One region of the Colwellia sp. MT41 genome, then DNA from elsewhere that is predicted to be linked to it. Evidence: predicted binding sites of a transcription regulator. Region 1 holds the regulator's gene; each other region holds the start of a gene.
The links. Region 1 encodes LexA, which represses DNA repair genes until DNA is damaged. Its sites were predicted from a motif close to TACTGTATNNNNATACAGTA; they were not measured.
Positions count from the first base shown of each region.

Region 2: the regulator LexA is predicted to act here: its motif matches at 6,867-6,886, upstream of dinB (DNA polymerase IV).
Region 3: the regulator LexA is predicted to act here: its motif matches at 1,490-1,509, upstream of CMT41_RS13415 (LexA family protein).

Region 1 covers NZ_CP013145.1:235,782-246,015, reverse strand. Annotated here, with positions in the region: gene CMT41_RS01065 (thiazole synthase) at 1-488, opposite strand, end outside; gene thiS (sulfur carrier protein ThiS) at 494-706, opposite strand; gene CMT41_RS01055 (FAD-dependent oxidoreductase) at 1,029-2,213, opposite strand; gene thiC (phosphomethylpyrimidine synthase ThiC) at 2,329-4,305, opposite strand; TPP riboswitch at 4,420-4,517, opposite strand; gene CMT41_RS01045 (HutD/Ves family protein) at 5,035-5,640, shown strand; gene lexA (transcriptional repressor LexA) at 5,694-6,329, shown strand; gene coxB (cytochrome c oxidase subunit II) at 6,992-8,497, shown strand; gene ctaD (cytochrome c oxidase subunit I) at 8,508-10,133, shown strand; gene CMT41_RS01025 (cytochrome c oxidase assembly protein) at 10,135-10,234, shown strand, end outside.
Region 2 covers NZ_CP013145.1:939,499-949,732, forward strand. Annotated here, with positions in the region: gene ccmB (heme exporter protein CcmB) at 1-109, opposite strand, end outside; gene ccmA (cytochrome c biogenesis heme-transporting ATPase CcmA) at 264-908, opposite strand; gene CMT41_RS03960 (heme lyase CcmF/NrfE family subunit) at 1,245-3,284, shown strand; gene CMT41_RS03965 (DsbE family thiol:disulfide interchange protein) at 3,287-3,835, shown strand; gene CMT41_RS03970 (cytochrome c-type biogenesis protein) at 3,837-4,304, shown strand; gene ccmI (c-type cytochrome biogenesis protein CcmI) at 4,347-5,657, shown strand; gene hemH (ferrochelatase) at 5,717-6,793, shown strand; gene dinB (DNA polymerase IV) at 6,906-7,967, shown strand; gene CMT41_RS03990 (carboxypeptidase-like regulatory domain-containing protein) at 8,042-9,250, opposite strand; gene CMT41_RS03995 (hypothetical protein) at 9,267-10,234, opposite strand, start outside.
Region 3 covers NZ_CP013145.1:3,132,938-3,143,171, reverse strand. Annotated here, with positions in the region: partial or broken gene adhP (alcohol dehydrogenase AdhP) at 1-311, shown strand, start outside; partial or broken gene CMT41_RS13420 (RNA polymerase sigma factor) at 653-1,218, shown strand; gene CMT41_RS13415 (LexA family protein) at 1,541-1,954, shown strand; gene CMT41_RS13410 (Y-family DNA polymerase) at 1,942-3,198, shown strand; gene CMT41_RS13405 (FKBP-type peptidyl-prolyl cis-trans isomerase) at 3,427-3,846, shown strand; gene cydB (cytochrome d ubiquinol oxidase subunit II) at 4,021-5,019, opposite strand; gene CMT41_RS13395 (cytochrome ubiquinol oxidase subunit I) at 5,012-6,412, opposite strand; gene CMT41_RS13390 (GbsR/MarR family transcriptional regulator) at 6,525-7,076, opposite strand; gene CMT41_RS13385 (phosphoribosyltransferase) at 7,456-8,013, opposite strand; gene zntR (Zn(2+)-responsive transcriptional regulator) at 8,447-8,866, shown strand; gene CMT41_RS13375 (SO_0444 family Cu/Zn efflux transporter) at 8,847-10,151, shown strand.

The sequences.
Region 1 (10,234 bases):
GTGCCAATGGGAGAGGCCCAAGGCATAATAACTTGGCAGCCTAAGTCATACAGACGCTGACATACGACTAAGTCATCGGTGCAATACGGCAGTACTTTAAAGCCATCTTTTATCAACTGTTCTGCGGCATACAATAATTCAATAGGATCAGGTTGTAAGTTATAATCGTCACCAATAACCTCTAACTTAATCCAGTCAGTTTGAAAAATTTCACGACTCATATGTGCCAAGGTGACCGCTTCTTTCGCTGTTTTGCAGCCGGCTGTATTTGGCAGTAAATGCCCATCAGTTTGTTTTACTATTTCTTGTAAATAACGCCAAATTTGTTGACCCGACTTTTCCGCTGGGTTCTGTCGCTTTAGCGACAGTGTCACCACTTGTGAGCCACTGGCCAAAATCGCTTCTTTCATCACTTGTGGTGACGGATACAAGGCGCTGCCAATCAGTAAACGACTCTCTAATTTTTGTCCGTAGATATTCAATGACATTGAATTTAGCCTCCTTGAATAGGCTGTAAGACATCAAGACTATCACCATTTTTCACCATGGTGGTGTCGTAATCTGTTTTACCAACAAAATCACCGTTAAGTGCCACGGCAAAAGTGCTCTGTTGCGGCTCAATAAAATGCAAAGTTAACGCCGAAGTAATACTAATATGGTTTTCATGGCCTAACGCGTACGCTTTTCCGTTAATATGAATGTTCATAGGAGATTCTTTATATTGGTTCTTGTCTAGTTATTATATACCCGTAACAATTCAAAGTGCTCGATTTCAGTGGGAATTAAAAGGACTTTAGGCAAGGGAAATAATGGAAGCATAGTCATTCTATGGTTTAATTATTTAACGCGGTATAAAGTCATTTTAAACCCATCAAAGAAGCGTTTGAGCAACATCACTTCATCGTTGCTGTAACTCATAATGGAACAACCATTATTTCATCACAGCGCCTTGAATTGAAATTGCTCAAGCACTCTGAAACATGCATCTTGAATGGTTACGGGTATAGGTAACATTTACCGGCAACTATTCATGAGAATAAGTCAGCATAAGGTAAAGCTGTTTCGGTATTATTTATGCTGTTTTCAATAACCGCCAGTGTTTGTTTAAGCACCACGGGGGCTATCAAAAATCCATGGCGAAACAAACCATTTACTTGAATAAGTGTATCTTGCACGGTGATTTTAGGCTGATTATCACTAAAGGCTGGCCTGCATTGGCTAACGTGTTGACGAATATTCGCTTCAGCAAAACCAGGGTGCACACTATAAGCTGCGCTTAATAGTTCCATTGCCGAGCGTACTGTCATAGGTGAATCATCATCGCTTTCAATTTCAGTTGCACCCACCACATAAAAACCTTTGCCCTTGGGCGCGATATAAAGCTGATATCTAGGATGCATTAACCGTATTGGCCGAGAAATATTGACATCGGGTGCAAACAGTTGAAACAGCTCGCCCCTAACCGAACGTAAGTCCGCTAATGGAGCACAAGCACTATTACTATTATTGTTCGTTGCCCCGGTACCTCGACAATCAATCACTAAATCAAAACTCTGGCTATGCTTTTCACTTCCTTGAAGGTAGGTCACTTTACTCCTGTGCTCACCGACATCAATACCTACCACCTGGCATTCACTTAACCAGTTAAGCCTATTGCCTGTACTGGCGTGTGGGCTTTCTTTTGCCAACTGCTTACGCAGCGCCACTAATAAACGGCGATTACCCAGTTGCCCTTCTTGTGGCAGGTACAAAGCTTGGTTAAAACTACGGCCTATTTCAGGCTCTAATTCAAGTAATTCAGCTCGATTTAGCGAATGTGATACTTGCTCCGGATAGTTGTTTTTTAAGTGCCTAACAAAGCGCTGATAGTCACCTTTATCTTGCTCATGACTGACCATGATGGCGCCAGTTTGTTGAAAAAAGGTATGTTCATGCAAACTATCAAGCAAAGTCGGCCATAAACCTAATGACTCAAAACCCATACTAACAATATTAGGTGAACAATGAAGTGACTCACCTAATGGTGTTAATAAACCTGCGGCAGCATAGGCGGCACTCTGGTGGGCGAGTTTATTATCTTTATCAAATAAAGTAATGGTTACGCTTTGAGACTGTTTTTGTCGAAGCTGTTCACCTCTATGCTGTTCATTACGAAGTAAGGACAGGGCGAGTAATCGTCCCATCAATCCTGCGCCAACAATGGCAATATTCATGGTTTATCTGCCTAAAATCTTTTTATGTCTAAAGCATAGTATTGACATGCCCGAAGCATTTGTTCGGGCAGTCAATGGATATCCGCTCAGAACCTTCGGATATGACTAGGTTGAGCTAATCAGCAAGTTGGTATAATTTACTACCACTCGCTTTAAATTCAGCAGATTTCTCTTGCATGGCTTTTTCAATAGCTTCATCCGACGTTATCGTTATTGTCTCATCAAGCAATTGAATTTTGATGGCATTTTTATCAAGATTAGCGGCGTACTCTCGTACTTCTTGTGAGATTTTCATTGAACAGAATTTTGGTCCACACATAGAGCAGAAATGCGCTACTTTGCCAGACTCTTGTGGCAAGCTTTCATCATGATAAGCTCTAGCGGTTTCTGGGTCTAAACCAATATTGAATTGATCATACCAACGAAATTCAAAACGCGCTTTAGACATGGCATTATCACGGATTTGTGCACCGGGATGACCTTTAGCTAAATCACCAGCATGAGCAGCAATTTTATAAGTCATCAAGCCTTCTTTTACATCTTCTTTATTCGGTAAACCTAAATGCTCTTTTGGTGTCACATAACAAAGCATGGCACAACCGAACCAACCAATATTAGCCGCACCTATACCGGAAGTAATATGATCATAACCTGGGGCTATATCTGTGGTTAATGGCCCTAAGGTGTAGAAAGGTGCTTCATCACAAGCTTCAAGTTGTACTTCCATATTTTCTTTGATCATATGAAGCGGTACGTGGCCTGGACCTTCTATGATGACTTGTACATCATGCTGCCAAGCGATTTTAGTTAGCTCACCTAAGGTGCGTAATTCTGCAAATTGTGCTTCATCGTTAGCATCGGCGATTGAGCCTGGACGTAAACCATCACCGAGTGAAAATGACACATCGTATTGCTTTAAGATTTCACAGATATCTTCAAAATGGGTAAAAAGGAAGTTTTCTTTATGGTGGGCTAAACACCATTTCGCCATAATTGAACCACCACGCGAAACAATACCGGTGACACGTTTTGCTGTCATAGGTACATAACGCAGTAATACACCAGCATGAATAGTAAAGTAATCCACGCCCTGCTCTGCTTGTTCAATTAAAGTATCGCGGAAAATTTCCCAAGTAAGATCTTCGGCGACACCATTTACTTTTTCAAGTGCTTGGTAAATGGGTACTGTGCCAATAGGTACCGGTGAGTTACGCAAAATCCATTCACGGGTTTCATGGATGTTACGACCGGTAGATAAATCCATTACCGTATCTGCGCCCCATTTTGCTGACCAAACCAGTTTTTCTACTTCTTCTTCAATAGAAGAGGTTACTGCTGAGTTACCAATGTTAGCGTTAACTTTAATTAAAAAGTTACGACCAATGATCATAGGCTCACATTCAGGGTGGTTTATGTTTACTGGAATAATGGCACGACCGCGAGCCACTTCATCACGGACAAACTCAGGGGTGATTTGCTCCGGAATGCTAGCACCAAAAGATTCGCCTTTATGTTGCAGCAGTAAGGTGGCATCTTTCACTTCTTCACGTTTTATATTTTCACGAATAGCAATGTATTCCATCTCTGGGGTAATAATACCTTGGCGAGCGTAATGCATTTGCGTAACATTTTTACCTTTTTTAGCGATACGCATTTGAGGTAAATTTTCAAAGCGAATACTGTCAACACCTTCATCGGCAAGGCGTTGTTGCGCGTATTCAGAGCTAGTTGAAGTTAACGGCTCGACATCACCACGGGCGTCAATCCAGCTTTCACGTAAACGTGGAATACCTTTGTGCACGTCAATATCAACATTTTCATCGGTGTAAAAGCCCGAAGTATCATAAACGCATAAAGGTTCATTTTTCTCATAAACGGCAGTATCTTTACTACCACTAATTAAGGTATCAGATAAGGTAATTTCACGCATACCCACTTTGATATCATGGATTTTACCTGCTACATAAACTTTTTTTGAATTAGGAAAAGATTGGTCGGAAACATTTTTTAAAAATGCTTCAGCCGCTGCACGTTTTTCACGTCTAGTTGGTTTTTTTTTGTCTTTTACAGCAGCGTTATTTTGCTCGCTCATGGTCGCACCTGTTTTAAAATTTTTAATAAAATAAAAAAAGGCGGAGTTTTTTAGCTAAAGATGAGGCAAAAAGAGCTTTGTTCTACATGGTAAGCACTAGGCTTGTATGAAAGAAAATTACTCTCTCTTGTTTCCTACGCAGATATTAATCTGATCAGGTTTTACGGATCCCGCTTACGCGATCTCAGCCTTTGGCACTCCGACAAGTATTGTTTTGCTAGCGAGGCTAACAAAACGTGAGCTGATTCTAACGTGGGCATGCACATGTTAGCAAGCAAATACTAATATAAAAACAAGATGATAAAATATTGCCAATAACTGAGCATATACCCGTTACCATTCAAGATGCATGTTTCAGAGTGCTTGAGCAATTTCAATTCAAGGCGCTGTGATGAAATAATGGTTGTTCAGGAGAATATACTCAGGATAATTGCTCCTGCATTATCCGTATATGGTACTTCCTGTACCGTCTGCATTCTCTAATAAGCTGCATCCATGCAGCGTCATTATAAGTCACAGCAACGATGAAGTGATGTTGCTCAAACGCTTCTTCGATGGGTTTAACATGACTTTATACCGCGTTAAATAATGAAACCATAGAGTGACTATGCTTCAATTATTTGCCTTGCCTAAAGCCATATTAATTCCCACTGAAATCGAGAACTTTGAATGGTGACGGGTATAAGATAAAATAACTGCCCAACAGCAATTAGTCCTAAGGTAATACTAGTGATAACGTTAATCTCGCCAAATGAATTCAAAACAATCCCCTGGAAAAATGGTTTAGGTCACACCACAGAATTAGCCATTAGCGATGGTGGTAATTTAGATGATTTTGCTTGGCGGTTAAGTATCGCCAGCGTGGTAAATGACGGCGACTTTTCAAATTTTTCTGGTTATCAACGTAATTTAGTCTTAATCGAAGGTGCAGGTTTGACACTAGACCATCGTAATGGCGATGTAGATAAGTTAATACAATTACTGGATATAGCCCGTTTTGATGGCGCCAATAAAACTCATGGTTCTTTGCTTAATGGCGGCATAAAAGACTTCAATATCATGACTAAACAAACAGCATTTTCAGCTGAGGTGAATTGCTATAGTGAGCGACAAAATGTCACCCTTGCCTTGCTAGCTGATAGCTTACTGTTTGCTTATAGCCTCACTGACACCATGATGGTTAACACCGCCGAAGGTAAAGATTGCACCGTGCCTGTTGGTCATCTAGTTAAGTTACAAGCAAAAAATTCTCCAGAAAATTCGCAGTTATTAAATGTCAGCATTAGCGGTAAGAATATGATTATTATGCAACTAAAAGTAAATGCTTGCCTTTAAAATAATCCTGTATATACTAACAGTAATACTGTGTAAATTTACAGGCTAATGCTATGATAAATTCAACAACCGAATTACGCCCGCTGACTAACCGCCAGAAGCAAATTTATGATTTAATCAAAGATAAAATCAAAGACACTGGCATGCCGCCAACTCGAGCCGAAATTGCTAAATTTTTTGGTTTTAAATCAGCAAATGCCGCTGAAGAGCACTTAAAAGCCTTAGCAAAAAAAGGCTATATTGAAATGCTTGCCGGCACTTCTCGTGGTATTCGCTTAGTTGAAGAGTTTTTAGAGCCCGAGGGTTTACCGCTTATTGGCCGTGTTGCTGCCGGTGAACCTATTTTGGCGCAAGAACATATTGAAGAGCATTATAAAATGGATGGCAATGTATTCCACCCAGCCGCTGATTATCTCTTACGTGTTAATGGCGAAAGCATGAAAGATATTGGTATTTTAGATGGTGATTTACTGGCGGTACATCAAACCACTGATGTACAAAATGGCCAAGTGATTGTTGCCCGAGTAGAAGACGAGGTCACGGTAAAACGTTATAAACGTGAAGGGAATATTGTTTATTTACATGCTGAAAATGCAGAGTTTTCGCCCATTAAAGTTGATCTAAGCAAGCAAGAGTTTCATATTGAAGGTATTGCCGTTGGTATCATCCGCAGTGGTAGTTGGATGTAAAATGTACAAAACCTAGGCAAGCTAGTGTGCTTAATCCGTAATATAACAAGCGCCATAATTACACTTACCAATAATAGCATTGGCAGTAATTATGGTGCTTTTTTTTCTTCAAGCTAATAAATTTATTTTCCCCCTAGCTACTATTTTTTAATGCCCCTCTTATCTTTAACAAAGCTACTTCCAGTATAGCTCACACAGGCTTTAGAGCTATTACTCCATTGAATTGAATGACTTTTTTATAATTACTTAGCTATAAAATATTTGACCTCGATCGAATTTTAGCGTAATTCTATTAACAGTAACGCATATAAAACGAACATAAAAAGAATAAAAAGACGTCAATGCGCTAATACTGTCACACTAAATTTATAGTGCCATGCCAGATTACTCTTCACGTCAATAATTAACCTGATCTCGGGAGGAATACCCAAGGGTATTGTTTATTCGCCATCAATCGTTCACCATCGCGAAACCGTGGCTAAACCGAGATATTGTTAGTTTATTAATAATAATAAAAACTACAGATATTCAGTTCAGTGGTTATGAAGTACTTTGCTGCACATCTGTTCTCTATGATTACCAAGAGGAGATGCCGTGTGGGGAAACATAAGCTAATTTGGCTAGTGTTGGTCAGCCTATTTACCAATTCAGCCTGGGCAGAAATGCAGTTAAACCTGACAAAAGGGGTTACTGCCGTTAGCAGAGATGTCTATGATTTACATATGCTGGTACTTTGGATTTGTACCGCAATTGGCGTAATAGTTTTTGGTGCAATGTTTTGGTCCATGGCTTTTCATCGAAAGTCTAAAGGGGCAAAAGCCGCTGACTTTCATGAAAGTACCAAGGTGGAAATATTATGGACGGCAATACCTATTGTTATTCTAATCGCCATGGCAGTACCAGCAACTACCACCTTAATCGCTATGGAAGACAACACTAATTCTGATGTTACCATTCAAATAACCGGCTCCCAATGGAAATGGCATTACAAATATTTTGATCAAGATATCGAATATTACTCTGTCCTGTCGACCCCACCCGAACAGTATCAAAACCAACAAGAAACTACTGCTATTAAGGGCGAGCACTATTTACTTGAAGTTGATAAACCTCTGGTGATACCCGCCAATAAAAAGGTGCGCTTTCTAATAACCTCAGATGATGTCATCCATTCTTGGTGGGTACCTGCTTTTGCCATTAAACAAGATGCTAACCCAGGCTTTATCAACGAGGCATGGACTAGGGTTGATGAACCCGGTATTTACCGCGGCCAATGTGCTGAGTTATGTGGTAAAGATCATGGTTTTATGCCCATAGTTGTGGAAGTAAAATCAGCAGAAGATTATGACATTTGGCTTAATGAACAACAGCAACGTATCGCCCAAGCAGCCAGTGCTGAACAAGCCTCGTTAACTACTGCCATGTCTAAAGCAGAGCTGATGCAATTAGGCAAAACAACTTACACCGCCTACTGCTCCGCATGTCATCAGCCATCTGGTTTAGGTTTACCGCCAGCTTTCCCGGCCCTAAAAGACAGTCCAATAACTACCACAGGCACAATACAAGATCACATCAATATAGTGTTTAACGGTAAAACAGGCACGGGCATGCAAGCCTATGGCAAGCAATTAAGTTTAAAAGAGCTAGCTGCGGTGATCACCTATGAGCGTAATGCTTGGGGCAATAATACCGGTGATTTAGTGCAAGCATCTGATGTAAAGTCTGCTGTTGCCTCTTCTGTTGAAGGTAAAGCACAAGAGGCCACAGCATCCTTAGCAATTGAAACTGCAGTTGAAGAAGCGGTAGAGATAATAACTGAAGAAGTACCAGTAGAGGATTTATCTAAAGTGTATAGCCATGATGAATTAATGACAATGGGCGAAAAAGTCTACTTAAAAGCTTGTGTTGCCTGTCATCAACCGACAGGGGCAGGCTTACCTCCGGCATTTCCTGCGCTTAAAGGCAGTGTGATTGCGACGGGAGATATTACTGTTCATTTAGATATGGTGATTAACGGTAGTAAGAAAAATGCTGCCATGACTGCTTTTGGTAGTCAATTAACCAAAACCGAAATAGCCGCAGTTGTGACTTATGAGCGTAATGCTTGGGGAAATAATACTGGTGATTTAGTACAACCTGCAGCTGTTGATGCTGCTAGTGCGAAGTAGGGGATATAAAATGACTACAGACGTTATAGAACAAGATTCGCACGACGAACATCATGTTGAGCATAAAATGACTGGCATAAAACGCTGGCTCTATACCACTAACCATAAAGATATCGGCACACTTTATTTATGGTTTTCTTTTATTATGTTTTTAACCGGCGGCGCCATGGCAATGGTGATCCGTGCTGAACTATTCCAGCCTGGTTTACAATTAGTTGAACCTGATTTTTTTAACCAATTAACCACAGTGCACGGTTTGATTATGGTGTTTGGCGCAATTATGCCCGCCTTTACCGGCTTTGCTAACTGGATGATACCTATGATGATAGGGGCGCCAGATATGGCACTGCCGCGCATGAATAACTGGAGCTTTTGGATTTTACCTTTTGCTTTTATCATTTTACTGAGTACATTTTTTATGGACAGCGGTGCACCCAATTTTGGTTGGACCTTCTACGCACCATTATCGACCACCTATTCTAACGGCAGTACTGCATTTTTCGTTTTTGCTATTCATATTATGGGGATATCTTCCATTATGGGGGCAATTAATATTGTTGTTACCATAATGAACATGCGTGCCCCAGGTATGACTTACATGAAAATGCCGTTATTTGTCTGGACTTTTTTCATTACTGCCTATTTATTGATTGCGGTTATGCCCGTACTCGCGGGTTTGGTCACCATGCTACTGACCGATACCTATTTCGGTACCAGCTTTTTTAATGCCGCTGGTGGTGGTGATCCGGTGATGTTCCAACATATTTTTTGGTTCTTTGGCCACCCGGAAGTGTATATCATGATATTGCCAGCCTTTGGCATTGTCTCCACCACTATCCCCACTTTTTCTCGCAAAAGATTATTCGGCTATAGCTCAATGGTTTATGCAACCTCATCCATTGCTTTACTGTCATTTATTGTTTGGGCACACCATATGTTCACCACCGGCATGCCATTATTTGGTGAGCTGTTCTTTATGTATTGCACCATGCTCATTGCGGTACCAACGGGGGTAAAAGTTTTTAACTGGGTAGCAACCATGTGGCGCGGTTCATTAAGCTTTGAAACACCTATGCTGTTTTCCATCGCCTTTGTTATTTTATTCACCATAGGCGGTTTTTCAGGCTTGATGTTAGCCATGACCCCCGTTGATTTTCAATATCATGATACTTACTTTGTTGTTGCTCACTTTCATTATGTGCTGGTTACTGGCTCATTATTTTCAATTTATGCTGGTGCCTATTATTGGTTACCTAAATGGACCGGCCATATGTACAACGATACCTTAAGTAAATGGCACTTCTGGTGTTCCTTAATATCAGTAAATTTATTATTTTTCCCCATGCACTTTTTAGGTTTAGCGGGTATGCCGCGCAGAATTCCAGATTATGCCCTGCAATTTGCCGATTTTAATAAGTGGGTCAGCATTGGCGGTTTTGCCTTTGGTTTATCGCAATTGATTTTCTTAGTGGTAGTGATCAAATGTATTCGCGGTGGCGAAAAAGCAGCCGCCAAACCTTGGGAGGGTGCCGTAGGCTTAGAGTGGACAGTAGCCAGTCCAGCACCTTATCACACTTTTAGTACACCACCCTCGCAAAAAGACATAGACAATATCGAACCGCAGGGCATTAAATAATATGAATGATACCGAGCAAAACCAAGCGGCGACTGAAAGCCGCAATAACAACAGCAAGACGGTAAAGAAACTGCTACTTGTGGTACTTGCTATGTTTGGTT
Region 2 (10,234 bases), 700 kb from region 1:
CTATGCCTAAAGGGAAGAGTGTAATGACAATAACAAAAAATAATAATGGATTAATGATGTCATCTTTATGTCGCATGGCAATGGTAAGATCGCGCTTTAATACCAACATAAAGGCATGGCGATAAGAAAGCTGCTGTGATAACTGCGTGTTATTGTCGAGATTAGCTGTTACGGTTGCAGTTTCGTGCGCAGACTGGGCTTTTAAGGTCATTAGGTTACTTCTCTAAACGCTCTAAACGAAATACATATTAATCGAAGCACCATCAATAACTGTAATCTAAAGTGATTTTTTTGATTTGCTCTGGCTTAATGCTAATTAAATCTTGATGCGTGGTTAAGATAACACAGCCACCGCGCTCTGCCTGTTGAGCAAACAGCTGTTCTAAGCTGGCAACGCCTTGTTTATCGATGGCAGTAAAAGGCTCATCTAAAATCCAAATAGGCGCATGACTTTGATATAAACGCGCTAAAGCAATACGTCTATGCTGACCGGCACTTAAATGTGAGGCTAAGCTGTCTTCAAAGCCAGACAGATTTACCTTGGCTAAATACGCTAAAGTATCGGCATTTTTGTTACCATGTAAGGCCAAATTAAAATCAAGATTTTCTTCTGCGGTCATCTCACCTTTTACCCCGGCTAAGTGGCCGAAATAGAGCAGGTTTTGTTGATATTCTTCTCGACAGCGATTGATCGCTTGGTTTTTATAGTGAACTTGACCATCATAAGGCTGAGACAAACCTGATAAAATACGCAATAAACTGGTTTTACCTGAGCCATTAGGGCCTTCAACTTGCACTATATCGCCCGCATGAATATCGATTGACAATTCATCAAATAATAAGCGTTCTTCGCGAATACAGGTAAGCTTTACCGCACTGAGCAAGGGAGTTGAGGTTTGTTTAGGCAATGTCTTCACTTTTTCTTTATCTATGTTGGTTAAAATCTACCGCTTTAAGTGTGCCGGGTGAATGCTAACGTTGTTGGTCGAATAACTTTTGCTATGGATCGTATAATCACTTTGCTCGATATACTAACATAGCCAAGATTAACATAGCCCAATAAAGTTGTAACATTATGAAACAATTCGAGCAGTTAATTTACATTAATATTTGCATCAATAAAATGTTAGTATGACGCGGTAATTTTTAGCCTTATTAGTATCGATAACTAATTATTCAAGGTTAATTGTTTTTTTTGAAGTAGAGCGGAGAACCCAATGATACCTGACCTGGTAGCAACCCAGATGCCTGAGCTTATACCTGAGCTTGGTCACTTAGCCCTTATTATTGCTTTTGCATTTTCTATTTGCTTAAGCTTGATTCCGTTAATAGGTGTTCATAGCCCGGAGCATAGTTCTTTAAAGAAGCTTATGACCTATGCTAAACCACTGGCCTACGGTATGTTTTTCTTTACCGGTATCAGTCTTATTATTCTCGGCTACAGTTTTGTCATTGATGATTTCTCCGTTAAATATATTGCCAATCATTCTAATACCCATTTACCCTATTACTTTAAAGTAAGCGCTGTTTGGGGCGGTCATGAAGGCTCATTATTATTGTGGGTCTTCTCTTTAACCGCATGGACTGCTGCAGTTGCACGTTTTTCAAACGGTATTGAAGAAGAGTTTATCTCCCGTGTTTTAGCGGTAATGGGTATGATTGCTATAGGTTTTATCGCTTTTACCTTATTAACATCGAACCCATTTGAACGTTTATGGCCGAATGTACCCATGGAAGGCCGGGATTTAAACCCCCTATTACAAGATGTTGGTTTAATTATCCACCCGCCCTTACTCTATTTTGGCTATGTTGGCTTTGCTGTCTCCTTTGCTTTTGCTGTTGCCGCTTTAATGGCTGGCAAGATGGATGCCGCTTGGGCTCGTTGGTCTCGTCCTTGGACAATTGGTGCTTGGACGTTCTTAACCATAGGTATAGCGCTAGGTAGTTGGTGGGCATACTATGAACTTGGCTGGGGCGGTTGGTGGTTCTGGGATCCAGTTGAAAATGCATCCTTTATGCCTTGGCTTGTTGGTACGGCACTGATCCACTCTTTAGCGGTAACAGAAAAACGTGGTATCTTTAAAAACTGGACTATTTTACTGGCAATATTTGCTTTTGGCTTAAGTTTATTAGGCACCTTCTTAGTACGCTCAGGGGTGATTACCTCGGTACACTCCTTTGCGGCCGATCCGGGTAGAGGTATCTTTATTTTAGTGCTGTTGGCGATAGCTATGGGTGGAGCGTTAACCCTGTATGCCTTCAGAGCGAATAAAGTGGCGAGTTTTTCACGCTTTGCTTTTTACTCCCGAGAAACAGCACTATTATTGTGTAACGTCATTTTGGTTATTGCTACGGTAACCGTACTGCTTGGCACCTTGTATCCATTATTGGTTGATGCCTTAGGTTACGGCAAAATCTCAGTGGGTCCTCCTTATTTTAATGCCGTTTTTATCCCGATAATGAGTATTCTTTTCATCTTTATGGGTGTTGGTCCTTTAATTCGTTGGAAAAAAGCTAAAAAAGGCGAGTTACGTAAGCAATTATTTAAACCCTCGGTATTTAGTATTGCCTTTGGTTTAATGTTTCCAGTGGTTTATGGTGGCGAATTCAATGCCTTGGTGGCCATGGGGATTACCTTAGCAACTTGGGTTTTCTTAATCGTGGTTAAAGAAGTTAAAAATCAGTATCAATTAGCCGGAAAAATAACCACCAGTCATTTAGGTATGGCAACTGCGCACGCGGGTATTGCTATCACTATTGTTGGCGTCACTATCGTTTCCATGTATGAAACTGAAACCAATGTAAAAATGTTCCTCAATGACAGAGTCACTGTTTCAGGTTATGAGATTGAGTTCAAAGGCATTAAACATGTCGAGGGGCCAAACTATAGTGCTGAGCAGGGACAAATCAATATCTATAAAATTAATGGTTCGGGCGAAAGTGACTTTGTTACTTTACTCCAACCTGAGCGTCGACAATACCGTGTGCAAACCATGGGCATGACTGAAGCAGGTATTGATGCCGGTTTATTTCGTGATGTCTATGTCGCCTTAGGTGATCCATTACCTGGTGGTGCTTGGGCAATACGTGTGCACTATAAGCCATTTGTTCGTTGGATTTGGTTAGGTGCTCTTTTCATGGGGCTTGGTGGTATTCTTTCAATACTGGATAAACGCTATCGCCGTAAAAAGCCTGTGGTGGCTAAATCAGCGGTAGTGGCAGATTCACTTATTAATCCGCTAGCCATTTCACCTACCAGTACGGCAAAAGTGTCGGAGACATAATGATGGGCCAGTTAATACGTTTTTTGCCGCTGTTGTTAGTCATCGCTTTAGGTGTGGTGTTATATCGTGGCTTATCACTTAATCCGCAAGCTATGCCATCGGCATTAGTGGGCAAAGCTATGCCAGATTTTGCCCTGAAAACACTTAGCAATAGTGACAAAGTAGTCACGCAAGCAGATCTGCTCGGTGATATTGTCTTAGTTAATGTGTGGGCGACTTGGTGTCCTACCTGTAAGTATGAACACCCCTATTTGGTTGATGTGGCGAAAGACCCTCAGGTTAAACTGTATGGCTTGAACTATAAAGATGAACGTATTGCCGCACAGCAGTGGTTGCAGGATTATGAAGACCCCTATGTATTTTCTATTTTTGATGAAGAAGGGTCTTTAGGGCTTGATCTTGGTGTTTATGGTGCGCCGGAAACGTTTGTTATTGATCATCACGGTATTATTCGTAAGCGTTTTGCCGGTGCCATTGATACAAAAGTATGGCGACGCGAATTTGCGCCATTAATTGCTCAGCTCATTGAAGAAAAAAAGCAGGGAAAATAACATGCGTATATTCAGTCTAGTTATACTTTTGTTGACGTTAGCGTTTAGTGTTAATCAGGCGCAAGCAAGTCCAGTCGATACATATGAGTTTCGTGATGAAGTCACTAAAATTCGCTTTCAAGCGTTAACTAAAGAGCTACGCTGTCCCAAGTGTCAAAATCAAAATTTAGCCGGTTCAAATTCACCTATTGCGGCTGATTTGCGTAAAGAGCTTTATGAGTTATTGCAGCAAGGTAAAGCAGACAGTGAAATTGTCAACTTTATGGTAGAGCGCTATGGCGAGTTTGTTTTATATCGCCCAAGAGTCTCTGCTCTGACCTACATATTATGGTTTGGTCCTGCACTCCTTATTTTGTTAGGTATTATTGTCGTTATTGTCGTTGTGCGGAGAAAACCCGTGGCTAAAGAAGTCTTGGTGTTAACAGCCGAGCAAGAAGATAAGTTGAAAAACTTATTGAATGACAAATAACCGTTACCACTCGAACCATTAACAGAAGTAGTAGATAGCATTATGGAATTTTTAGTAATAAGCCTTATATTTTTAATTTTATTATTATTGATGGTATGGCGACCTTTCTTTAAACAGAATAGCCAAGACGTTTGTCTAGAAAGTAACGTGCGTGATGAAACCAATGTGCGTTTATATCAGGAGCACAAAAAAGAGCTAGAAAAGGACTATAGCGAAGGTGGTATTGATGAAGAAAATTATCAATACCTGCTGGCTGAACTCAATCGTACTTTACTACAAGATATTGAGCATAGTAGCCAAGACGTAAATACTACTGCAAATATAAGTAAGCCATATTCACCTTTATGGCCGTTAGGATTAAGTGTATTTATTCTGATTTTTTCTGTGGCGCTATATGACAAACAGGGTAGTTACAAACTGCTCACCGAATTACCTGCAGGCCATGTTCAGCAACAAGTTATGTCACAAGATAACATGCAACAGCAACGTGAAAATCAAGCCATGGCACATATTGAAAAGTTGCTACAGCATATTGAAGATAAACCACAAGATAGTGAAACTTGGTATAACTTAGGGCAAACTTATGTTGCTGTTGGCAGCTTTGACGAAGCGATTGCGGCGTTTACCCAAGTGATCAACATTGAAGGGGAGCATGCTGATTTATTAGGGGCTATTGCTCAAGCGCTTTATTATAAAAATGACCAAAAAATTAATGGCCAAGTACAAGAATATATTGATAAAGCCTTAGCCCTTGATGTTAATGACCCCTCAACCAATATTTTACTCGGTATGCATAATTTTATTGGTGAAAATTATCAACAAGCCATTACTTATTGGCAGCGGGTAATTGATGCTAATAATCAAGGGGTTAATATTGCCGCCCTGCAAGAGGCTGTAGCAGAGTCTAAAAGTAGACTCGGTATTTCAACCAGTAACTCAGCAGCTAACGCAGCAAGTAATACCGCGCTTAATTCTAGCCAGAGCGCACACGATAGTTCAGGCCCACAATTGAAAGTGAGTGTCAGCCTGTCTGATGATCTTGCCAAGCAGTTAGCGCAAGGCGAAGACCGCGTAGTCTTTATTTATGCAATACCGACCAATGGTCAACGTATGCCACTTGCGGCGGTTAAAATGAAAGCCAGTGATCTACCGACCGTTATCGTATTAAATAATAGCCAAGCAATGAGCAGTGAACATACTATCGGTAGTGTCGATAAAGTACATGTCTATGCCATTGTCTCAATGCAAGGGGGTGTGGGTATTAAATCAGGTGACTTTAAAGCGGAAGCCCTTGGTGTCGAGGTAAACCGTACTGAAACCCTTGAACTTATAGTGAATGAACTAGTTGAGTAGTCTGGTAGAGTAATTGCCCAGGGGTAATTCAATAACTTAAAAATAAGAAGAAAAGCCCAATGAAATCTCGCTTTAGTGCCGGTAAAAAAAATAACGATAACACTGATTTAGATAACAAAAGTTCACTAACCGCAGTGTTATTAACTAACTTAGGTTCACCAGATGAACCTAGCACTAGTGCCTTACGCCGTTATTTGCGAGAATTCTTATCAGATAGAAGGGTGGTTGAAATTCCACGCTTGCTCTGGCTTTTGATCTTACACGGTATTATTTTACGTATAAGGCCGGCCAAGTCAGCTAAGTTATACCAAAGCATTTGGCAAGATGACGGCGCACCTTTGTTAACCACCACCGCCGCACAAAAAGAAAAATTAGCCATTAAAATTAAAGTGCAATACGGTGATAATGTCATTGTTGATTACGCCATGCGTTATGGCAAACCGTCAATTGCCAGTGTTTTGCAGAAATTTCAGCAACAAGGTGTAGATAAAATAGTAGTATTACCTTTGTACCCGCAATATGCAGGGCCAACAACGGGCTCTACTTTTGATGCTTTAAGTAAAGAACTTCAACAATGGCGCTATGTGCCAACAATCTACTTTTTAAATACTTACCACCAAAACCCGCTTTATATTAAGGCGTTGGCCAATACCATTGTTGAACATGTAAAAGCGCATGGTAAGCCGGATACATTGGTTTTGTCTTATCACGGCATGCCAGAGTTATTTCGCCAGTGGGGTGATCCCTATTATGATTTTTGTTTGCAAACAAGTCAGTTGTTAAAACAGCAATTATTAACCGGTGATATAGCCGCACAGTGTTGTTTTAAAGAAGATGAAATAATCTCTACCTTTCAATCTCGCTTTGGTAAAGCCCAATGGCTACAACCTTATACCGATGAAACATTAGCTAGCTTACCCAAACAAGGTAATAAACATATTGCCATTATAAGTCCGGCCTTTAGTAGTGATTGCCTAGAAACGTTGGAAGAATTAGAACATGAAAATCGGGAAATATTTATGGCGGCAGGTGGCGAGCACTACCATTATATTGCTGCACTAAACGATCGTGATGATCATATTGATGCCTTGTTTGATGTCTTAGTACCAGCACTCGGTTCGCCAAAACTTAATTAATTTAGTTCAGCTGTGGGGTTAGCAACAAGTTAGCCACCAGACAATGCACTTGCTAAGCCAGATTAAAATGGTATACTGTTTTTATATACAGTTGTTTGGCGGTAGGTGTTAAATGAGTAATCAGCGAAAAATAATTCACATTGATATGGACTGCTTCTATGCCGCCGTTGAAATGCGAGATTTTCCTGAGTACCGGAATATCCCACTAGCAGTGGGAGGTGATGGCCCTCGTAGCGTATTGTGTACCAGTAACTATCAAGCACGCCAATTTGGCGTTCGTGCTGCCATGCCAGCTATCAAAGCAAAACAACTTTGCCCCGAGCTTAAAATAGTCCATGGCCGCATGGATGTATACAAACAAACCTCTAAAGATATAAGAGCAATATTTTCTCGCTATACCGACCTTATTGAACCTTTATCCCTCGATGAGGCTTATCTTGATGTTACTGATGCAACTATGTGCCAGGGCAGTGCCACGCTCATTGCTGAAAAAATTAGAGCTGATATCTTTAATGAGTTAAATTTGACCGCATCGGCAGGCATTGCGCCCAATAAATTTTTGGCTAAAATAGCCAGTGATGAGAATAAACCTAATGGCCAATGTGTCATTACTCCAGATAAAGTTTCAGCTTTTGTCGAACAATTATCGTTAAAGAAAATACCCGGTATTGGTCCTAAAACCTTTGCCAAGCTCAATCGCCATGGTTATGTAACCTGCGCGGACGTACGCCAAAGCAATATAAGAGCATTACAAAATATTGTTGGTAAATTTGCTAATAGTTTGTATTTAAAAGCTCATGGGGTCGATAATAGAGCTTTAGAGGTCAGCCGACAGCGAAAGTCACTCGCCATTGAAACCACGTTGATGGACGATTTATCAACGCAAGATGAGTGTCAGCAGGTAATAGAGAGCTTATATGAAAAACTATTAACTCGATTGGCACCGCACAGTAATAGGGAGATCATTAGGCAAGGGGTAAAGCTAAAATTTGCTGATTTTAATCAAACCACGGTTGAGACCCAGAGTAATGAATGTCAGCAAGCCCTTTTCCATAGTTTATTGTCAAAGGCATATGGTAGAGCAAATAAACGCGGTATCCGCCTTGTTGGTTTAACCTTAGGTTTTGCGGACGAAAAAGACAATAATGCTCAACTGACCCTACCTACTTTTTAAACAAAAAAGTCAGTAGTAATAGACTACTGACTTTTGTTTTGCTATATCACATTTTAAAACTATCTAGTAAGAATTTATTGCCAAATTAACGTGCCCCATTTGCCATTATCCCAGTCTGTCGAGTTTGCAATAATAACGATAACTTGCGCTAACTCTTCTTCAATGGCTGATAAATCTAAATTATCACCAGTTAGGTCAATACCAGTATTAGTAATTATAGTTATAATTACTCCTGCAGTATTTCGGGCCGTTGCAATTAACTCTTCAGTGGTTAGATCTGCTACTTCATCGGAAGTGACAATATTAACAATGTCATCAAGTAAATTATCGACAACATTTTGAGAGACTGCGTCTGCAACTGTAATATCGATAATATTATCGCTAATTACAACATCGGCAATTATTTCAATAAGCCCTGCAGTTGCTGCTATTTCTTGCTCAGTTGTTAAGCCACTCGCTTCAACTAAGCTGATAACGCCTTCAACAATTTCTTGAAAAGTTATCACATCAGTTAATTGAGCTGCAATAGTTGCATCGATTTGTTGTAAATCAAATATTTCTTCAATATTGCTTTCTGTCCCTTTTACTAAAGCTAGATTAGTGGCCACTGAAATAATAAATTCAGCTGAGTCTAATAATGTTGCCTCTGCTTCGGCTGCTTGAGCAATAAAGGTCGCGACATCAGTAGCTCCAGCCAGTTGAGAAATACTATCAAGTAGCACATCAGCAACTGAAGCCTGAGTATCAAAATCGTTGTCATCAGATTTAGCAATAAACGTATCAGAAGAAAAAGCATCATATTGAGCACCCGCACCAAATAAAGATGTTACCGCTTTTTGACCCGCTGTCGCCACATCACCTGCTGAGATGGCCGATAAATCAGTATCAGCTAAAAGTGTATCAGCAACGTAGCTGGTTATCGGGTTAACATTAGCAATAGTCGCATTAGGATCATCAACAATAGCACTGAGTTTTTCACCGTCTGGTGTGATTACGCTAATGAGCACTGGCGTTGGTAGTTCCCCATCAAACTCAATGGAGTAATTACCATTGGCATCAGTCACCGCAGTTACTTCAATGGTATTACCATCTTTACCAGTAACTACAATGTCAGCCCCAGCAATGGCAGTACCGATGGCGACAGTACCGAACAAAGTAACCATAGTAGGCTCGACAATGACCTTATCATCCTCAATAACAACCACAGGATCATCTGATGAACCGCCACAGCCTGTTAATACCATGGCGAACAGAGCATACGAGAATATTTTTAATATTTTCATTATTATACCCCGTTATTTAAATGCTATTAAGATGGGTTGACAATAAACTGTTCCAGATATCTTTGTTAACACAGTTAGTTGAGGTATCAACAGTAGTGCCATCGAACTTCTGCCAGCCTGATATCTCTAGGGTTGAAAGACCATGACAAGAAAAGCTATAAATTTCGGCATCAGTACCAGAATTAAAGGTTGCTGTTGAGTTATCAAGCCAAGTGTTCCCCGACATGCTTGCTTCACCATCAACCTTAACACTTGAATCAAATACATTAAGATCACCAGCTAAGTTTAATGTACCAGCATTTAAATACGAGCCATTTTCTAGGTGCACAGTACCCGTTAAATTGAGTGGCAAACCTGCATATGAAGATATCCAATTAACACCGCCATTTAAGTACAGTGCTTGACCACTACCGCTGTTAATCGTTACGGTACCTTGCTGATTAACTGATACTCCGGTACGAAGCACTATACCTTCAGTTGAATTGACTGTGGTCTCACCTAAGAAGCGGATAGTGCTGTTATTACGGGCAAAAATACCAATTTGTGCACCGTTTATCTCCACGTTCGAGAAGTAAACTTGAGCGCCTTCTTGTACTACCACAGGAATTGAACCTGTTCCTGCGGCATTAATAGTGACATTGGTAATACTTCCATGACCATTTCTTGAAAAGAATACCGCGCCATATTCATTCTCACCTGTAGTGACATTTACGTCACTTAAATACAAACCACCACCTTGGCCAGCGATCAAAAAGGCTTTGCCTGTTTGATCATTAGGAATAATTGAAGCACGGTTTTCTGGATCAGCAGAATTAATGCCAATTGTTTGATCTGATACTTGTATTCCGCCATTATCAGTATCGTCACGATAATCATAAATATCCCCATAACAATTACCCGTAAGGGTAAAGTTAAGCGTGCGATAATTTACATGCTGATGATACGCAAGTTGTAACGCTTCTGGCTGATCAGTACAGTCAACTT
Region 3 (10,234 bases), 1.4 Mb from region 1:
GTATCTGTACCGCCGTTAGCAAAAGTGCCTTTGAGCAGAGCTATAAAGTCATTCGCCGAGGGGGTAAATGTGTGTTAGTCGGCCTACTAGCAGAAGATATGCCGCTGCCTATTTTTGATACGGTATTAAATGGCGTGAGTGTTATCGGCTCTATTGTTGGTACCCGGAAAGATTTAGTTGAGTGTTTAGACTTTGCCGCGAGAGGTAAAGTTAAAGCCATTACCATTGAGAAAAAACTAGAAGATATCAATGAGATTTTTGACGATATGATTAATGGTGAGATTACTGGCCGTGTGGTGATGACGTTTTAGCTTTCTTTGGCAATACTTATTAGCGCTAACAGGCTTAAATTTATCTGTTTATTCAAAGCCCTCCACTGTGGATAACGGTTAAGGGCTTTTTTTATGTGCGTAGTTGTAGCCCTGTATTTAGGGGACGTTTGTTCTGCCTGCCCACTTAATCAAAACAATTACTGTAAACGTAATAGCTAAAGATTAATTACCGCTAAAATAAATAAACTTTTTCCAAACTATTTTGCTTACCCGCGCTACTTTATAGTTGCATACCAGTAATAATGACGCTTATGTAGCGATAGCGTAACAAATTTTTTAAGTGATTTTTTTTAAGTAATAGACTAATAATAGGAGCCTTTGTGTTTGAAAAAAGCGATGAAACGCTCATAGCGCAGCGCTAAAAGGAAAAAAATAAGCTTGGCTAACACTGGTAAAACGTTATGAGAAACCTCTCTAAAACTACGCTTTACGTATGGTGAATAATCCGGCTGATACCATGGATTTAATGCAAGATATCTTTATGGCATTATTTCGAAATTTATCCAAGTTTCGAGGTGAATGTCCCTTTAAGAGTTGGCTGTTTAAGATTGCTCATTATCGTTGTCTTGAGTTTTATCGACGTAAACGGCCGATGCAATCACTTGATGATGTGCCAGAGCAAGAAGATGAACAATCGTTATGCCTAGAAAAAGACTTATTTTTACAACAGCAAAGTAGCACGCTATTACAAGCGATACAGCATTTACCGGTCAAGCAAAAACTGGTAGTGGAGTTAAAGTTTTTCCAGCAGTGTACTTTCGAAGATATTAGTCAGCAACTTGGCATCTCAACCAATACCGCCAAGTCACAATTATATAGCGCACTCGATAAATTAAAACTGCAGTTAGCAGGGTCGTGGCTACAAAGATCAAATATTAGTCTTTAATAAAAAAGACATTAACGCTTGTGCCAACAGTAAGCTGACCGCTAAAAAGCTATTAGCCAAAGCAGAGCTGTATCAGTTCTAGTTTCGTTGGCTAAATTTTAAGGCAACTAAGTTTAGCTTTATCTAGCTAGACTTAGTTAAGTTACTGTGAATGTTTGCCGCCATAAATAGCGTAATGAATATTCGCTACTTATGGCTTTTTATCTGGCATAAATTAGTGAGTGAGGATTTAATTCATAACAAGACTTTCTAAAATGGTGATAAGATAATATACTGTTTAAATATACAGTACTTGTTTTGATACTATGAAAAGTTGTCTGTTATGAAAGTTATTCCCATCTATATTGAAGCTGGTATTTCTGGCTTTGAATCGCCCGCTGCCGAATATAAAGAGTTAGGTCTAAGCTTAGATCAACTTATTATTCGCCATCCCAATGCGACTTTTATTGGTCAAGCCATAGGTCATTCTATGCAAGGCATAGGTATTTTTGATGGTGATATACTTATTGTTGATAGGTCGCTTACCGCCAAAAATGGTGATGTCATTGTGGCAAACTATAATGGTTGTTTTGTCTGTAAAATTTTGGATAAGCCACAAGCACGGTTATTGTCTGCTTCTCAGCAATTTGCTCCGGTAAATATTAAACCCGAAGACACCTTCCAGCTAGAAGGCGTCGTTACTCAGTCTATTCGTCTGCACCATCCAGTTCCCGATTTACTTGCATGTTTGCACTAGTTGATGCGGTCTCATTTTACGCCAGTGCTGAGAAAGTCTTTGATCCCAGTATTCGTAATAGACCTGTGGTGGTACTAACCAATAACGATGGCTGTATTTGTGCGGTTTGCCCTATTGCGAGAAGGTTAGGTATTCCAAAGTTTAAGCCTTACTTTCAAGTGAAGTGGTTATTAGACAAGCATGATGTGGTGGTTCGCTCTTCAAATTACGAACTCTATGCTGATTTGAGTGATAAAATGATGGCGGTTATTGCTCGTTATTGCGATAAGCAACATATTTATTCTATTGATGAATCATTTTTAGTTTTTAATAATTATCAAAATATTATTAGTGATTGGCATGCCTATGGCCATGAGATAAGGCGCGCTATATGGAAGGAAACACGCTTACCTGTTGGTGTTGGTTTTGGCTCTACTACTACCTTAGCTAAAGCGGCTAATCATGCTGCAAAAAAATTAACCGGCTTTAACGGCGTCGCGGTTATTGATAGCCCAAGTAGTGCTAAGGCCGTGCTCACCCGCATGGCTGTTAATGAGGTATGGGGCGTGGGCCGACGCATTGCAAAAAAATTAACAGCCCGGGGCATTAATAATGCCTACCAGTTAGCGCAGCAAAACCCTAAAGCTATGCGTAAAGAGTTTAGCGTTATGATTGAGCGAACCGTGCATGAACTCAATGGCATTACCTGCTTATCTTGGGATGAGGTTAAGCCAGCTAAGCAAGAGATCTTTTCAACGAGAAGTTTTGGTCAACGCATTATGGATATTCATGCATTGCAAGCCGCCTTAACCAGTCATGGCGCTATTGTGGCTAAAAAATTGCGACAACAAGGTAGCTTAGTTAAGAAGCTGATAATCTTTGCTTCGAGCTCACCTCATGATGAAAACTATTATAAGCAGGCCATTAGCTACCGCTTTAGCCAAGCAACAGATAATAATTGCGACATAGCTACCGCAATAACGAGTGCGCTGAGTGATATATTTGTGCCCGGTGTGCGTTTTTATCGCTGCGGTGTCGGTGCGATTGAATTACAAAGTCGTGCTTTTCAACAAGCGGATTTATTTTTACCCGCGCAAACAAACCCAGCTTTGATGGCATGCCTTGATAAAATAAATAAGCGTTATGGTCAAGGTACCTTAAAAGTTGCGGCGCAAGGGCAAAGTGATAACTGGCAGATGAAACGGAATTTTTTGAGCCCACAATACACTACCTGCTGGCGAGATATCCCTAAAATTCAGTGTTAATTTAAAGTGAAATAGTTGGCATTCATGTATTTATTTTAATCAAGGCTCGGTCTTAATCAATAACAGGAAAAATAAGCTATTGATGAAGGCTTAATAGCTTTGCGCTGGCAAGTTAGTAAGGAATTAAGTAATATGCCTTTTTTCAAGTAAGCAAATCTTTAAGGGTGTTATTGAATGGGTAAATTTATATTACTCGCTATTGTTATTGGACTATTTGTCTTCTTCATTATGCGACAAAGTAGCAATAAAGCAGCGGCCGAAATTAATATAAAATTAGGCAGTGAGTTTTTAGCGGCTAATAAAAGTGAGGCTGGGGTAATTACAACCGCTTCTGGTTTACAATATAAAGTGCTAACTCAAGGTAGTGGTACAGAGCACCCAAGTGCATCGTCGAAAGTTAAAGTGCATTACCATGGAACTTTACTTGATGGCAGTGTCTTTGATAGTTCAGTCGATCGAGGCCAGTCAATTAGTTTTGGTTTAAATCAAGTAATTAAAGGCTGGACTGAAGGTGTGCAGTTGATGGTTGTCGGCGAGAAAACGCGTTTTTATATTCCGTCAAGTTTAGGCTACGGTAACAAACCGGCAGGAAAAATAGGCCCTGGAGCATTATTAATTTTTGATATTGAGTTACTGGCGATAAACTAAGCCAAGTTGTTAGACAAAACAGTCTAAATTAAAGCCCATTTAGTATGACTAAATGGGCTTTTTTTTACCAATTTGAGAGTTAATTAAGCAGCCAAGTAGCTAACTATTCGTCATCTCACTAGCTACTTAATTAGCTACCTACCTCATTAGATAAGTCATTAAAGAACATCGTTGTTAATAGTATCTCAACTCTCGTACTTTGCCCCAGAACACCCAGTATGAGAAGACGGTATAGCTGAAGATCACGGGTACTACTATGATCACTCCCCATAATAAAAAGCTTAACGATTCAGGCGCTGCTGCGGTTTCCCAAATGGTTAATTTACCCGGCACTATATAGGGGAAGAAGCTAAAGGCAAAACCAAAAAAGCATAAAGCAAATATAACAACAGCAGCAACAAAAGGTCGCCAACAGCCTTTATCCATTTCAGCAGGTAATGTTTTCAACTGTAATAAGCTGTAAACAAATAAGGCAAAACACAATACCGGTAAAGGCAATATATATAAGGTGGTCGGCCAAGCAAACCATTTAGCAAAAACATCAGGGTTAATTAAGGGGTTTATCGCTGAAACAGCCACTACGCCGATAAAGCAAATAACCCCGGTCTTTTTAGCCCAAGCTACCGCTTGTACTTGTAAGGCGCCTTCTGTTTTCATGATCAGCCAACATGCACCAATATAGGCATAGGCAGCTGCAACACCTAATGCACTGAGTAAGCTAAAGGCATAAGCTGCTAGAGAGTCTTCAAAGCTCATAACATACATGCCCAGCATATAACCTTGGCTCAAGGCTGCGAGTAATGAACCTACTTTAAAGACCTTGTCCCAGGTTGGTTTATGGCTAAATGCTGCTTTGGCTCTGAAATCAAAAGCGACACCGCGTAGTATCAAGCTAATTAATAATACCGCCGTGGGTAAATAGAGCTCTTTAAAAATGTGGCTATGGGCTGATGGAAAAGCAATTAACAACAAGCCAATAGCCAAGACCAGCCAGGTTTCATTGGCATCCCAAAAAGGGCCAATAGAGGCGATCATGGTATCGCTATCATCTTTTTGTGAAAGTGGTAGCAATATACCAACACCTAAATCAAAGCCATCTAATATGGCGTACAACAATATCGACAAGCCCATTAGCGAAACAAATATGACTGCCAGTGAATTAGCTTCAAACATTATCATTCTCCTTGGTATTCGGTGACTGGTTTGTTGAGTGAGCTATTGCTGTGTGAACCACAGGTTTAACTTTCTCATCATCAGTGATTTCTTCAATTTCAACTGCACGATTTGCCATGGTAAATAGTGTGTGTAAATACGCGGTCATTAACACCACATATAAAGTGAGATACAAGACGAGAGATAAAGCGACATTGCCAGGTGCTATAGTAGTTGCGGCATCTTTAACCGTTAAAATTCCGGTAACTAACCAAGGTTGTCGTCCTATTTCAGTAACATACCAGCCAGCTAATGTTGCTACCCAGCCAGAGAAACTCATGGCAACCAATACTTTTAACAGCCATCGCGGCAAAACATTATTACGCATGAGCTGTATTCGGCTAAACCAAGAGATGATTAGCATTAACATGCCAATGCTAATCATAATACGAAAAGCAAAAAATACGGGTGCTACGGGTGGGTGATTACCTTCAAATTCGTTTAAACCCTTTATTTCACCTTCAAGATCATGAGTTAAAATTAAACTGGCCAGTTTTGGTATGGCTATTTCAAAGTGGTTCTTTTTTTGCTCTTCATCAGGTATAGCGAACAGTATTAGCGGCGCGCCTTTTTGGGTCTGCCAAATTCCTTCCATAGCGGCAATTTTTTGTGGCTGATGCTCAAGGGTATTTAAACCATGCAGATCACCCATAAATATTTGTAGTGGTGTTAAAAACATTGCCACAGTTAAGGCTATTTTTAGTGTCAGTTTTGGGGCTTTTTTATCATCACCCTTAAGTAATCGATAAGCACTGATACCCGCGATTAAAAAGGCGGCGGTTAAGCCTGAGGCAATAAGCATATGGGTTAAACGATAGGGAAATGACGGGTTAAAAATAATGGCAAACCAATCTACTGGAAAAGCAACACCATCACGCATTTCATGGCCTTGGGGGGTATGCATCCAAGAGTTAAGGGCTATAATCCAAAAGGCGGACAGGGTAGTACCTATGGCAACAATGAAGGTAGATAAAGTATGTACTCTAGCGGAAACTCTTTTTATGCCAAATAACATAACACCGAGAAAACCCGCTTCGAGAAAAAATGCGGTTAATACTTCGTAGCCCAATAAGGGGCCGGCAATATTACCAACGGTTTCCATAAACTTGGGCCAGTTAGTACCAAACTGAAATGACATGGTAATGCCAGTAACTACACCAATGGCAAAGGTGAGAGCAAATATTTTTACCCAAAATCGATAGGCGCGCATCCAAACAGGATCGCCGGTTTGATCAAAGCGTAATTTGAAAAAAAATAAAAACCAACTTAACGCTATGGTGATTGCTGGAAAAAGAATATGAAAACTTATATTGGCGGCAAACTGAATGCGTGACAGCATTAACGTTTCAAGCACGATGGACTCCGTTAGTTTATCATTTACCCTGCAGGTAATAAGCTGCAGGGTAAATTGATAACGTTAGTAATTTATTATAGAAAGTTAAAAAACACATAAAAAACGGTTAAGATCACACTTTACCGTTGTTAATTAATTTATCTTTAAGGTTGATAATTTTACTTACCCCAGCGCCTAGTTTCATTAGCGTATTAAGCTGCTCTGGGCTCAGGCGTTGCAGTTCACTGGCCCAATGGGTGACGGTTTCGAGTAAGTCATGAATTTCATGCATCTGCTTTTGTGCATACTCTTCTTGTTGATTAGTCGGCTCAGTTAATAAGTTATCGCGCAATAGTGACAGGGTTGGGTCTATTTCGCGTTTACGGCGCTCTTCAAAGACCCGAATTGCCATTTCCCAAATAGAGCCTGCAGGTGAGTAATACTCTTTTCTGTCTTTAGGTTTATGTTGAACCTGTACTAAACGCCAGGATTGCAGCTCCTTAATACCCATGCTGACATTGCCACGAGAGATATTAAGTGCCTCAGAGATTTGTATAGCACTTAACGGCTCTTGATAAATAATTAATAAGCCATACATTTGACCGACAGTGCGATTAAAGCCCCATCGGCTGCCCATTTCGCCACAATGCATAACAAAAGATTCTATTTTTGACGCCAGTATCATAAGTTCGTTCTGAAGTTTCAGTAATTTCTGAAAGTTTAAACTTATATTGATATAGATCAATGATTAATTTGCTCTATTTTGTACGGGTTATTCCTAGCAAGTAATAAAGACATTGACATGAAAATTAAAGGTTTATTTAAGTTACTATCAAATAATTATTAACTTGTTATTTAATTTTTATTAGCTGATAAATGTAACCTAGTAATGGAGTATTGCCGGGGGGAGCTTTTAAAAAGAACAGCATATATCCTCGCTGGCTAAAACCATGAGCTTTATCAAGCTAAGCGATTAAAACTGGCTTTAATATAGCTAAGGCAAAAAAAAAGCATGTCTTGATGACATGCTTTTCATAGCGATTTAACGCTTAACTAAACAAACGCTAGATTAATAAATCGTGAATATTGACGAGATCTTTTTTACCCGCGATGATTTCATCAGGGGTTAAACCAGATAATTCATGGGGGAACACTAACCATTCATCAGAGGTATGAACAAAGTAATCAGGAGCAAAATCTACTTTTGAATTTTGCGGTTTATACCAAGGACAAGCAACACGAACATCTTGTGGCATATTATTGCGCATATTTTTCTGCAGCTGCTTGATAAGTGCATCTATGCTTCGACCGGAATCAAAGACATCATCAACAATGAGTAAATCATCGCTGGCGTTGGCATTTTCTATAATGTAATGCAGGCCGTGCACTTTAATTTCTTTATTTTGTTTATTGATCCCATAATAAGACGAAGTACGAACGGCAATATGATCAGTTTCCACACCTTTAAAGTCGAAATATTCTTGCACAGCGATACCAATAGGTGCACCACCACGCCATATGCCGACGATAAATTGTGGACGAAAGCCATCTTCAAATACTTTGGCGGCTACACGAAACGAATCTTCTAATAATTCTTGTGCGGTAATAAAATGTTTTTCCATTGCCGAGGAAACCTTTGTTGAAAAAATAATAAGCGTTAATTATAACCTGACTATGGAAAATAGTGTACCGCTAGCAACATTAAAAATGTGACAAAAGTACAGGAACTAACGTGTGCCTTATAAAATAAGCATAAAAATAGCCTTTGTTTTTTGCGCAGGGCAGAGCACAAACGATTAAATTACTTTACCGCTGATCTTGGTGGCAGAGTATTACGCAAGTGGTTACTTTCTGGGTTTATGTGGTTAAAAAGTCACTAGCTGAAAAAGTGCAGGCAGTTTTTCCGGTAAAGGCGGGGGGAAATTTTAACGGCTAAAAAATGATAAAAGGATAAAATAGTTAAATAGTTGTTTGACATTGGAGTTAACTCCAAGCTTTATGATGTAAGATATTCATTAAGGCTGGACTTTTACAGAATTAAATACGGGATAGATTATGTATAGGATAGGTGAACTGGCGCAAAAATTATCGGTATCGACAGATACCTTAAGGTATTATGAAAAACATAAATTGTTAGCCGCGACCAGTCGTGCCGATAATGGTTACCGTTTATATAATGAGGGAGCACTGAGGATTATGCAGTTTATCATCCGAGCTAAAGCTGTTGGTTTTAGTTTAAAAGAAATCAGTGGCTTACTCTCTATTAAAATTGATAAAGCCAGTCATAGTTGTGCTGAAGTCAAATCATTTACCGAGCAAAAACTTAGCCAAGTAAATAATAAAATAGCCGAGCTGGCATGTTTTAAAGGCTCACTGGAATTATTAGTTGCGGCTTGTTGTGGTGGCGAAGAAGAAGCAACCCACTGTTCAATTTTATCTGCACTGGAGAATGTCGATGCAATTATTAGTAAGTAATTTTTGGCAGTTGTTTGTACTTTCGGCCCCTTGGTTAATGTTAGGTTTATTGATCGCGGGCTTAATTAATGTTTATCTACCAAAGGATTTCCTCATTAAACACCTAGGCAGTGATGGTCTGCTTACCACGATAAAAGCCGCGCTGATTGGCGCACCTATGCCACTGTGTTCATGTGGCGTTATTCCCGCTGCTTTAGCACTGAGGCGAGCGGGCGCTTCTAAAAGTGCCACCACGGCATTTCTCGTTTCTACTCCAGAAACAGGCATAGACTCGATCTCGGTATCTTATGTGTTACTTGGCCCATTTATGGCCATTATCAGGCCTATTGCTGCGATAACAAGTGCAATTGTCGCAGGGGTTCTGGTTGGTCGTGATAGCAAAGATGAGTTAGTTCAGCATGAAACTAAAACTAATAATAAAAATAATAATAAAACAGAAACTAAAGCTGAAAATAATGATAGCTCTTGTTGTGCGGATAAAGAAGCAAAGCCTGACGTTATAGTAGCTGAGACTAGTGAGCAAACAAGTTGCTGCGCTAAACCAACAGCGGCAACTAAAACCTCATGCTGTGCATCTGAGGCTAAGTTAGCAACAGATGCAGCATTACCACCAGAGTCGCAGCTTGCGCTTCAACAAGAGCCTCAACAAGAGGTAAGCAAAGCATCGGCAGACACTTGTTGCAGTACCAAAGGGGACGAGCATGATTCTGCTCAATGGTCTGTTTTTAACAAGTTAAAGCAAGCCCTAGCCTTTAGTTGTACTAAGCTGTTAAATGACACGGCAAAATGGTTAATAATTGGTTTGGCATTCGCCGCTCTGGTGCAAACTTATATACCGCTAAGCTTTTTTAGCCAATGGGGTAGCGGTCTATTAGCCATGATTGTAGTGATTTTAATTTCTATCCCTATGTATGTCTGTGCTACCGCATCAACACCTATTGCCGCCGGTTTATTATTGTCGGGTGTTTCACCTGGAGCAGTGTTGGTCTTTATGCTCGCAGGGCCCGCGACAAATATCGCTACCCTTGGCGTGGTAGCAAGTGAGCTGGGTAAGCGGGCGGTAGCCTCTTATTTAACTGGCGTTATTGGTGTTGCTATTGCTTTTGGTTTTTTAACCGATATGTTAGTGGAGCATTTCGACATTGAAGTGGCACCTATGTTAGGGGAACACCATGAAGTGTTGCCCAATTGGTTATCACAATCTTTTGCCTTGATTCTGGTGTTACTGCTAGTGAGATTGTTGGTGTTAAAGTTTGCCCCTAAGAGGCAAACATTAAAAAGTTAACCAGCAGGGTTACGCGCAATAAAAAGCAGCTAAGTAATAGCTGCTTTTTATTTGTTTTTTTTCATAATTACCTTATGTTAATG